DNA from 3 places in the Devosia oryziradicis genome. Region 3 is predicted to be linked to each of the others. Evidence: predicted binding sites of a transcription regulator. Region 3 holds the regulator's gene; each other region holds the start of a gene.
What was found. The regulator LexA, encoded in region 3, represses DNA repair genes until DNA is damaged. The targets are predictions, from matches to a motif close to TGTTCNNNNTGTGTTCNG.

Region 1 (3,277 bases), 290 kb from region 3:
CGTCGCCGGGGCGAGGCTGAGCAACATTTCTGCCGATGGCCTGACGGCCATTGCCGTGGCTGGTGACCAGACGCCTGTGCCGGCGCTGGAGGCCCGCGCCCGGGCAGCGGCGCAGCCTTTGGTCATCGCCGATACGGACCAGCCGCCGATGCGCTTCTACGCCGGCATGGTGATGCCCGGCGAGGCTGACCATCCAAGCCAGTTGCTGAGCCTGTTCGATCCGCGGCCGCGCAGCCAGATGATGGCGACCACCATCGCCGCGGTGGCCGGCGAAGCGCTGGCCATGGCTGCCATCGCGCGACAGCGGCGTGTGATCGAAGCGCAGAACAAGACCATCGCTGATTTCACCGCCCTCGAGGAGCAGCGACGCACCCTGTTCGACCGGGCGTCTGCAACGGCCCGCATCGGCATCTGGCAGTGCAATCTCAGCGACGACAGCCTGCTCTGGACCAATGGCGTTTACGACCTGTTCGAAATCCCGCGAAACACACCGGTGACTCGCGAACTGGCGTTGGCCTGCTACCCTGAGCTGTCGCGCCAGCGCATGGAGGCGGCGCGTGCCCATGCCATCGCCAATTGCAGCGATTTCGCGCTCGACCTCGAGATCATCACGGTCAAGGGCAATCGCCGGTGGATGCGCCTGACGGGGGCGGTGGAAAGCCGCGACGGGGTGGCCCATCGCGTCTTCGGCATGAAGCAGGACATTACCGAGGAAAAGCTGCTGGCCGATCGCACCCGCTACCTGGCCGAGTTCGACGTGATGACGGGCCTCGCCAACCGGAGCCAGTTCCAGGCGCGCCTGGCAGAGCTGGACAGTGGCAGCGCCCAGTTTGGCGCCTTGCTGCTGGTGGACCTCGACGGCTTCAAGCAGATCAACGATACCCATGGCCACGCCGTTGGCGACGACTGTCTGCGGGAGACCGCACGGCGCCTGGTCGAATGCTGCATCGGCGCCGCGCTGGTGGCCCGCATTGGTGGCGATGAGTTTGCCGTTTTGCTCAAGGCCGATCTCCCCCGCCAGGATGGCCTAGCGCTGGCCCAGGGCATCGTGGACACGATGCGCCGCCCGGCGCTGGCGCAAGGTCGAACGCTCCGCATCAGTGCGTCCGTGGGCGTGGCGCAATATGGCGGCGGCTCGGCCGAGGAACTGTTCCACCAGGCCGATACCGCGCTCTATGCCGCCAAGGCGGCCGGTCGGGACACCAGCCGCAGCTTCGCCGCCTGAGCTCAGGCGGTGGTGGCCGTCTCGTCCTCGCTCTTGGGCCGTTAGGGTATGATTCTGTGATCTGGCGCAGGTTCGCCGCGCCGGATCACTTCATCGAGCTTTGCGCTCAGAACGGGATATCGTCGTCCATGCCGCCGGGCTCGAAGGCCGGCGCATTGGCCCGCGGTCGCTGCCCGCCGCCACCGTTGTCACGTGGGCCACGGAAACCGCCACCATTGTCGACACCGCGGAAGCCGCCATCGCTGTTGCCATAGCCGCCGCCTGCACTGTCGCCGTCGCCACGACCATCGAGCAGCGTCAGGTTCGAGTTGAAGCCCTGGAGCACCACTTCGGTGGAATACTTGTCCTGGCCCGACTGGTCCTGCCACTTGCGTGTCTGCAGCTGGCCCTCGAGATAGACCTTGCTGCCCTTGCGCAGGTAGCTCTCCGCCACGCGCGCCAGGCCTTCCGAGAAGATCACCACGCGATGCCACTCGGTTTTTTCGCGGCGCTCGCCGGTATTCTTGTCTTTCCAGTTCTCCGACGTGGCGACGCTGAGGTTCACCACCTTGCCGCCGCTGGGGAGATTGCGCACCTCGGGATCGGCGCCGAGATTGCCGACCAGGATGACCTTGTTCACGCTGCCTGCCATGGCGAATTCCTTCTTTCAATTCAGTCCCGGTCTGCTTGGTCGCGGGACGCTTACTTACATTGCGCAAGACCCCTGCCCGCCCACAGCGCGGCGCATCTGTCTGGCCTTGTCGAGATGGCCGTCATCCTAGCGCGTCCCGGTGCTCGTTGCGCGCTGGATCAGCATGTTTTGAACACCTAAGACGCCTACGGCTCCAGCTGACACGAGCAGTGTATGTTCTTGTTATGTTCTACGTCAAGCCCCGGAAATGCGTGGGCTGCTGACACGGTTTGTCAGCAGGGGTGGCCGAGAGCATCGCCTCGCGCGGGGGACGATACCGATGGACTATGCCCAGGCTCTCTGGATTTATCTCATCCTGCTCTTTGGCATAATTGTCGTGCCGGGCATGGACATGTTCTTCGTTTTGACCAACGCGCTAACCCGCGGCCGTCGCGCCGGGCTCAGCGCTGTGGCAGGCATCATGCTGGGCGGCGCTGTTCATACCTTGTTCGGCGCGGTCGCAGTCGGCCTGATGACGCAGCTGCCTGGCATGATCTTCCAGGCGATGATCGTGGTCGGGGCGGCCTATATGGCGTGGATCGGCTATACCCTTCTGCGCAGTTCCATCACGGTGGACAATATCGGCGGCGCGTCCACGCGCTCCGACTGGGTCGCCTTCCGCCAGGGGCTGGTCACATGCCTGCTCAATCCCAAGGCCTACCTCTTCGTGCTGGCGGTGTTCCCGCAATTCATGCGACCCGAATTCGGTCAGATCTGGTCGCAGGCATTGGTCATGGGACTGATGACCGTCGGGATGCAATTCCTTGTCTATGGTGCGCTGGCCCTGGCGGCCGGACGGGGCCGTGATGCCCTGGTAGGCCACCCCCAGGTCACCATCTGGATCGGGCGCGGCGCTGGCGCATTGTTCGTCGTGGTGGCGTTGTTCACCGCATGGCATGGACTGACGCAGCATGCGGGCCCTTGACCGAATCTGGATTGTTCCGCTTATGTTCCAGTTGACGAATGGTGCTTTGGCAAGTGGTCCGGGACACGCTAAGGTGACCTCACAGACGGGCCGCCATGCGGATGGACCGCTTGCGAGACGGGCCAGCCAAGCCTATCTGAATGGCTCCCCTGCTCCGATACTCCAACCCGACTTTGCCGCCGCGCCGCTTTTGCGTGCCCCCAGCCATGGACTGATATGATGACGCCAAAGCCCAGCCAGAACCGTGAGATCATTGTGCGCGGCGCCCGCGAACACAATCTCAAGGGCATCGATCTCAAGCTGCCGCGCGACAGCCTCATCGTCATGACGGGCCTGTCGGGTTCGGGCAAGTCCTCCCTAGCCTTCGATACCATCTATGCCGAAGGCCAGCGCCGCTATGTGGAGTCCCTGTCCGCCTATGCCCGCCAGTTTCTCGAAATGATGCAGAAGCCCGACG
Region 2 (3,277 bases), 260 kb from region 3:
TGTCGTGGACATAGAGAATGTCGATCTTCTCGAGCCCGAGCCGCTGCTGGCTGTCCTCGAACGAGCGCATGACGGCATCGTACGAATAGTCGTAGAGCTGGTTGAAGGGCAGGGGATCGACCCAGTTGCCCTTGTCCTGCTCGGCGGCGCTCACAGGCTTGAGCAGGCGTCCGACCTTGCTCGACAGCACCACGTCCTCGCGGCGCTCGCGCAAGACGTCACCCATCAGGTGCTCGGAGCGGCCCAGGCCATATTGCGGGGCGGTATCGACGTAGTTTATCCCCACGTCCAGCGCATGGGATACCGTGGCGCGGGCCTGCTCGGCGGGAACGGCGGAGAAGATACCAGCAAGGGAGGCGCCCCCCAGGCCCAGCGTGGTCACCTGCAGGTCGGTGCGTCCAACCCGTCGCTTTTCGAATGTGCGAGCAGTCATGTCATCCCTCCAAACGGCGGAGGGATAACTGACATGTTAGGTGGTTTGCGGCAAGATCAATAGAGGTTGCCTACGATCACCGGATGCTCGGTTTCGGTGCGGACAGGGTTGCGCAGGGGGGCGCCGAACTGGGCTTCTTCGATCTCGAAGATGTCGTTCGGCTGGGTCTTGATGCCGTCGGCGAAGCTCAGCGTGGCCGTGCCGAACATGTGGACATGCACATCGCCCGGCCGCCGGAACAGGTCATACTTGAAGTGGTGATATTCGAGATTGGCGATGGTGTGGCTCATATTGTCCTCACCCGACAGGAACGGCTTTTCCCAGAGTACCTTGCCATCGCGCCAGATGCGCGATTTGCCCTCGATATGGGCCGGCAGGTCGCCGATGCGCAGTTCGGGGCCGAAGGCGCAGGCGCGCAGCTTGGAGTGGGCAAGGTAGAGGTAGTTGATGCGCTCGGTCACGTGATCGGAGAACTCGTTGGCCAGGGCAAAACCGAGCCGACGCGGCTGGCCGTTCTGGTCGATCAGGTAGACGCCGGCGATCTCAGGTTCTTCGCCGGCGTCGAGCGCAAAGCCCGGGGACGGGATGGGGTGGCCCGGGTTGACGACCGAGTAGCCGTTGCCCTTGTAGAACCATTCCGGCTGCACGCCCTTGAGGCCATCGGCGGGCTTGCCGCCTTCAAGGCCCATGCGGAACATCTTCATGGTGTCCGTGAGACCGGTTTCGGCTGCGCCGCTATTGGCAGTGTGCATGGCGTCGCGCGTTGCCGCCGAGCCAAGATGGGTGAGGCCGGTGCCGGTGAGGTAGAGATGGGCCGGATCGGGATGATCGATCGGCGCCAGCATGCGGCCCTCGGCGAGGATGGCCTCACGATCAAGAGTGGCGCCCAGGCCCTGATCGGCAACCAGGGCACCCAGGCCACCTTGGCGGGAAAGCGCGGCCATGGCCAGCTCGTAGACGCTGGTGGCACCGTTGACGACACGGGTTACCCCATTGTCGACGGCGCCGACGGCGCGTGCGCCATTGTGGTCGAAAAACTGGATCAGGTTCATGGCGCGGCTCCTGCGCTGGGCCCGTTGGGCGCGTTTGCAGGCATAAAGCGCAATAGGGGTCAGCGAGGCAAGTCAAAAATCATACTTATTGAACGCCTGCCCGTCGGCGGGGCTACTGACACACTCTGTCGTAGCGATGCGCGATTCTCCGGCATGCCTCGATGTTCTCATTTTGTCTTGACAGAAACGGAACAAGATGAGAACAAATGAGGCACATTCAATGCATGGCCACATCAGGTGTCGGCGCGTTGCGCAGCCTCCCGGAGCGTGGAATAAGGAGAGACCAAATGGCGAATGCCCCGCTTCGTGTAGTTGAAGGTGGTTCGATGGATAAGGACAAGGCTCTTGCTGCCGCGCTAGGACAGATCGAGCGGAATTTCGGCAAGGGTTCGATCATGCGCCTTGGCGAGGCTTCGGCCATCGAGGTCGAATCGATCTCGACCGGCTCGCTGGGCCTCGATATCGCGCTGGGCATTGGCGGCCTGCCCAAGGGCCGTATCGTCGAAATCTTCGGGCCGGAAAGCTCGGGCAAGACCACGCTGGCGCTGCATGTCATCGCCGAGGCCCAGAAGGCTGGCGGTATCTGTGCCTTTGTCGACGCAGAGCATGCGCTCGATCCGGTCTATGCCCGCAAGCTCGGCGTCAATGTGGATGACCTGCTGATCTCGCAGCCCGATGCCGGCGAACAGGCCCTCGAAATCACCGATACGCTGGTCCGTTCCGGCGCCATCGACGTGCTGGTGGTCGATTCGGTTGCGGCGCTCACGCCGCGGGCTGAACTCGAAGGCGAAATGGGCGATGCCTTGCCGGGTCTCCAGGCCCGGCTGATGAGCCAGGCCATGCGCAAGCTCACCTCGTCCATCTCCAAGTCGAAGTGCCTCGTCATCTTCATCAACCAGATCCGCATGAAGATCGGCGTGATGTATGGCTCGCCCGAAACTACCACCGGCGGCAATGCGCTCAAGTTCTATGCTTCGGTGCGCCTCGACATCCGCCGCATTGGCGCGCTCAAGGATCGCGAGGAGATCGTGGGCAACCAGACCCGTGTGAAGGTGGTCAAGAACAAGCTGGCCCCGCCCTTCCGTCAGGTCGAGTTCGACATCATGTATGGCGAAGGCATTTCCAAGACCGGCGAGCTGCTCGATCTGGGTGTCAAATCCGGCATCATCGAGAAGTCCGGCGCCTGGTTCTCGTGGGATAGCCAGCGCCTGGGGCAGGGCCGTGAGAATTCGCGGCAGTTCCTCAAGGACAACCCGGCGATTGCCAGCACGATCGAGCAGGGTGTGCGCGAAAGCTCGGGCCTGCTTGGCGAAGTGCTGCTGGTAGCCGGCGGCGACGACGACACCGGCGACGACGACTGAGATCATTCTTCCCATGCAGGGATTTGAGGGGCACTGCGCAAGCGGTGCCTCTTTTCTTTGGCTACGGTCGCTTTGCCGCCGCAATGCTGGACATTGCGGCAAGCGGCACGATAGAAAGCCAGCCGAACTCGTCTACGGCGCCCGGCGCCAATTTCCGTAATGAAAGCCTCTAGATGACCAGCGTAAACGACCTCCGTTCGAGCTTTGTCGACTACTTTGCCCGCAATGGTCACCACGCTGTGGCATCGAGCCCGCTGGTGCCGCGCAACGATCCGACGCTGATGTTCACCAATTCGGGCATGGTGCAGTTCAAGAACACCTTCACCGGTGTCGAAAAGCGCCCCTATTCTCGCGCCACCACAGCGCAGAAATGCGTGCGCGCCGGGGGCAAGCACAACGACCTGGACAATGTGGGCTTTACCGCCCGGCAT
Region 3 (3,277 bases):
AGCACCAGACGCCGTGGCAGGAAATCCAGCGCGGCATCGTCGGCCAGCTGGGCGAAGGCGCCATCCTCAAGCCGGCAGAGAAGTACCAGCGCATTGCCCAGACCAACGGCGTGCCGCGCGACAACCACTGATCGCGCCGAAGCGTAACAAGGAGGGGGCTCGCGCCACGTGCGGGCCCCTTTGCTTTTCTTGCGCTGTATCGCCCATCCCCGTTCGCGGCTCTTCAGTCCAGACGAAGCGCTGGGGGCTTTCGGGCAGGAACCGGCCAAGGACAAACAAAAAGGCCACCGCTGGTTTCGCGATGGCCTCTCGTGAGCGGCGCCGAAGCGCGCTCGTCTTGCAATGGAGACTAGAGCAGGGTCAGGTTGGTCGCGGACTGCTTGCCGTCGCGGCCGGTTTCCAGCTCGTAGGTCACCTTGTCGTTCTCGTAGAGGCCCTGCAGGCCCGAACGCTGAACGGCGGAGATGTGGACGAAGGCGTCCTTGCCACCGTCTTCGGGCGAGATGAAGCCGAAGCCCTTGGTGGTGTTGAAGAATTTCACGGTGCCGGTGATGAGGGCCATGATAGGTTCCTTTATGCTCGTAACGAGCGGTTATCCGATGGCAACATGCCAAGGGGACATAACGTTCGCATGGTCGAGAAGGAAGCCACGGACCGGCTTGGCCGGCGTCAGGCAGCCGACTTAGGCTGAAAACGTATGGTACCTATGTGGCATGGAACGGATCGTTCTGCAAGATGGCCACCAGTAAGAGTTTGCAGATACTGCGCTTTACCGTTTCGGCGGCCCCAAATGCCAAGCAGAACCAGTCCTGCTCCGTCCTCAATAGTCTCGTTCGAACCATGCTGGCGGCGCAGAGCCAGAGCTGGTTGGGATCGCAAAATTCCGCAACGGTGGGCGCTCTTCGAGGCTGGCGACCCGTCGGCAAAGACAGCACTCATTCAGCGCAAAAGCGTCAGCCCGAATCCCTGGCCATCGCTGCCGATGGTCACCCAGCGACCGCTGACATCGCATTGCAGCAAGAGCGTGTCGTTGTTGCGAATGCCCACCACGGCGCCGACCGAAGACAATTCGCCCTCGAGCAGGCAGCCGATGACCGGCGCCCCGGCCTCGGCTTTTTGCCAGCCAGTGCCAGCCTGGCAGATGGAGACAGACTCACCCGCATTGATTCCAGCGCCCGGTGAAAAGGTCACGTCACCCACCCAGCAGCGGGTCTCCTTCACGCTTGCCTCCTGGGCGAGCGCAGGTCCCGCCGGCAGGGCCAGCAGCAGCAAGGCACCCAGCCAGGCGGCGCGCATCAATATTTCCGCAGCAGGCCAACCAGGCGGCCCTGCACCTTGACCCGGTCGGGTGGGAAGATGCGGGTTTCGTAGGCCGGGTTCGCCGCTTCGAGCGCCACCGTATTGCCCTTGCGGCGCAGGCGCTTGAGCGTGGCTTCCTCGTCGTCGACCAAGGCCACGATGATCTCGCCGGTCGAGGCCTGGTCCTGCTTCTTGATCAAGACGGTATCGCCATCAAAAATGCCGGCATCGATCATGGAGTCGCCGCGTACTTCGAGCGCGTAGTGCTCGCCGGCACCCAGCATTTCGGGCGGAACCATGATGGTGTGAGAGTGGCTCTGGATCGCCTCGATCGGCGTACCGGCCGCAATCCGGCCCATGACCGGAATGGCGACGGGTCGAACATAGTCCTCGGTCGCCGAAATACGCGAGGGCGGCGAAGCCACCTTGCCCAGATTGCCCTCGATGACCGATGGCTCGAAGCGCGCCTTGCGGCCGCCCAGCGACGGGTTCATCGAATCGGGAAGCTTGACTACCTCGAGCGCCCTGGCCCGGTTGGGCAGGCGGCGGATGAAGCCGCGCTCCTCCAGCGCCGTAATCAGCCGATGAATGCCCGACTTGGACGCCAGATCGAGCGCATCCTTCATCTCATCGAATGATGGCGGGATGCCGCTTTCCTTCATCCGTTCGTGGATGAACATCAGCAGCTCGTGTTGTTTGCGCGTCAGCATGGGCCCCTCGGGGAGAGAATCGGAACATAGGCAGAACGACTATATGTGTTCCAGTTATGTTCCGCAATATGCTTGCTGACGCACCAGTCTAGCGCCCAGTTGGACTGTCAGAACGCGTCGATGGACAGGGCTTCGATTGTGGTTCCCGCAGGTTGCCCCGGATCACCCTCTGGCTGGATGATCAACATGTTGGCGCCGCCCAGGGACGAGGTGTGTCCGCTGTCGGTCTGGGCGATCGGTTCGAGCTGCGGGCCGTTGGGCGTGTGCACGAGGCGGGCGCGCATGAAATGGCGTCGCGCGGTATTTGGCGGCGTTGCGGCGGCGAGCGGCAACCGCCAGGTTGGTGGTTCAGCGTATCCAAGCCAGCGGCGGAGAGCGGGCTTGATGAAGACGATCGCCGTGACCATGGCCGATACCGGATTACCCGGCAGGCCGAAAACCAGGGTTTTGCCACGGGTGCCAAACATCAGCGGCTTGCCCGGCCGCATGTTGATGCGCCAGAAGTCCAGGGTCACGCCCATCTCGAGCAGGAGCTCCTGGACGATATCATGGTCGCCGACGCTGGCGCCGCCCGTCGTGATCAGGATATCGAGGTCGCCAGCAAAGATGTCCGCCAGCTTCGAGCGCAGTTTTGCCCGCTCATCCCCGACGATGCCGTGATCATCAACGCTCTGCGCATAGGGGGAGAGCAGGGGGGCGAGGCCGTAGCTGTTGGAGGCGACGATCTGGTCGGGTCCCAGTGGGTCGCCTGGCAGAACCAGTTCGTCCCCAGTGGCCAGCAGGGCGATGCGCGGGCGCCTGGCGACGTTAAGTATGGCGCTGTTGGCAGCGGCAGCTACCGACAATTGCATCGCACCCATGCGTGTGCCCGGCGCGATCAGCTGTTGACCGCGCGCAAAATCGTTACCCCGCGGCCGCACGCTGTGACCGGGACGCGCGGGCGCCGTGAACGAAACATGGCTGCCGTCGACGAGGGCCTCTTCCTGCATGATGACGGTATCGGCGCCCTCTGGCACCGGAGCTCCGGTGAAGATGCGGACGGCCTCACCTGGGGCGACCCGTCCGGAAAAGCCGGCACCAGCCTGCGATGTGCCGATGAGGGAGAGGCGATGCCCCTCGACCACGTCGGCCGCCCGCAGGGCATAACCGTCCATGGCGCTGGCATGGAAAGGCGGCTGGTCGTGGGCGGCAATCAGGGGCTCGGCCAGAACCCTTCCGCCAGCCTGGGAAAGGGGCACCCGTTCGGCCGTTGGCGCCGGTACGCGCTG

Region 1: ssb (single-stranded DNA-binding protein) is a predicted target of LexA. The motif match lies at 2,071-2,088, and genes of this name have one in related genera.
Region 2: recA (recombinase RecA) is a predicted target of LexA. The motif match lies at 1,673-1,690, and genes of this name have one in related genera.

What each region holds. Positions count from the first base shown of each region.
Region 1 is NZ_CP068047.1:2,535,309-2,538,585, forward strand. Features, by position in the region: gene JI749_RS12720 (sensor domain-containing diguanylate cyclase) at 1-1,225, shown strand, start outside; gene ssb (single-stranded DNA-binding protein) at 1,332-1,856, opposite strand; gene JI749_RS12730 (LysE family translocator) at 2,176-2,820, shown strand; gene uvrA (excinuclease ABC subunit UvrA) at 3,040-3,277, shown strand, end outside.
Region 2 is NZ_CP068047.1:1,979,633-1,982,909, forward strand. Features, by position in the region: gene JI749_RS09855 (aldo/keto reductase) at 1-433, opposite strand, end outside; gene araD1 (AraD1 family protein) at 490-1,485, opposite strand; gene recA (recombinase RecA) at 1,773-2,846, shown strand; gene alaS (alanine--tRNA ligase) at 3,020-3,277, shown strand, end outside.
Region 3 is NZ_CP068047.1:2,240,372-2,243,648, forward strand. Features, by position in the region: gene JI749_RS11225 (IlvD/Edd family dehydratase) at 1-131, shown strand, start outside; gene JI749_RS11230 (cold-shock protein) at 350-562, opposite strand; gene JI749_RS11235 (hypothetical protein) at 940-1,296, opposite strand; gene lexA (transcriptional repressor LexA) at 1,296-2,009, opposite strand; gene JI749_RS11245 (molybdopterin molybdotransferase MoeA) at 2,117-3,277, opposite strand, start outside.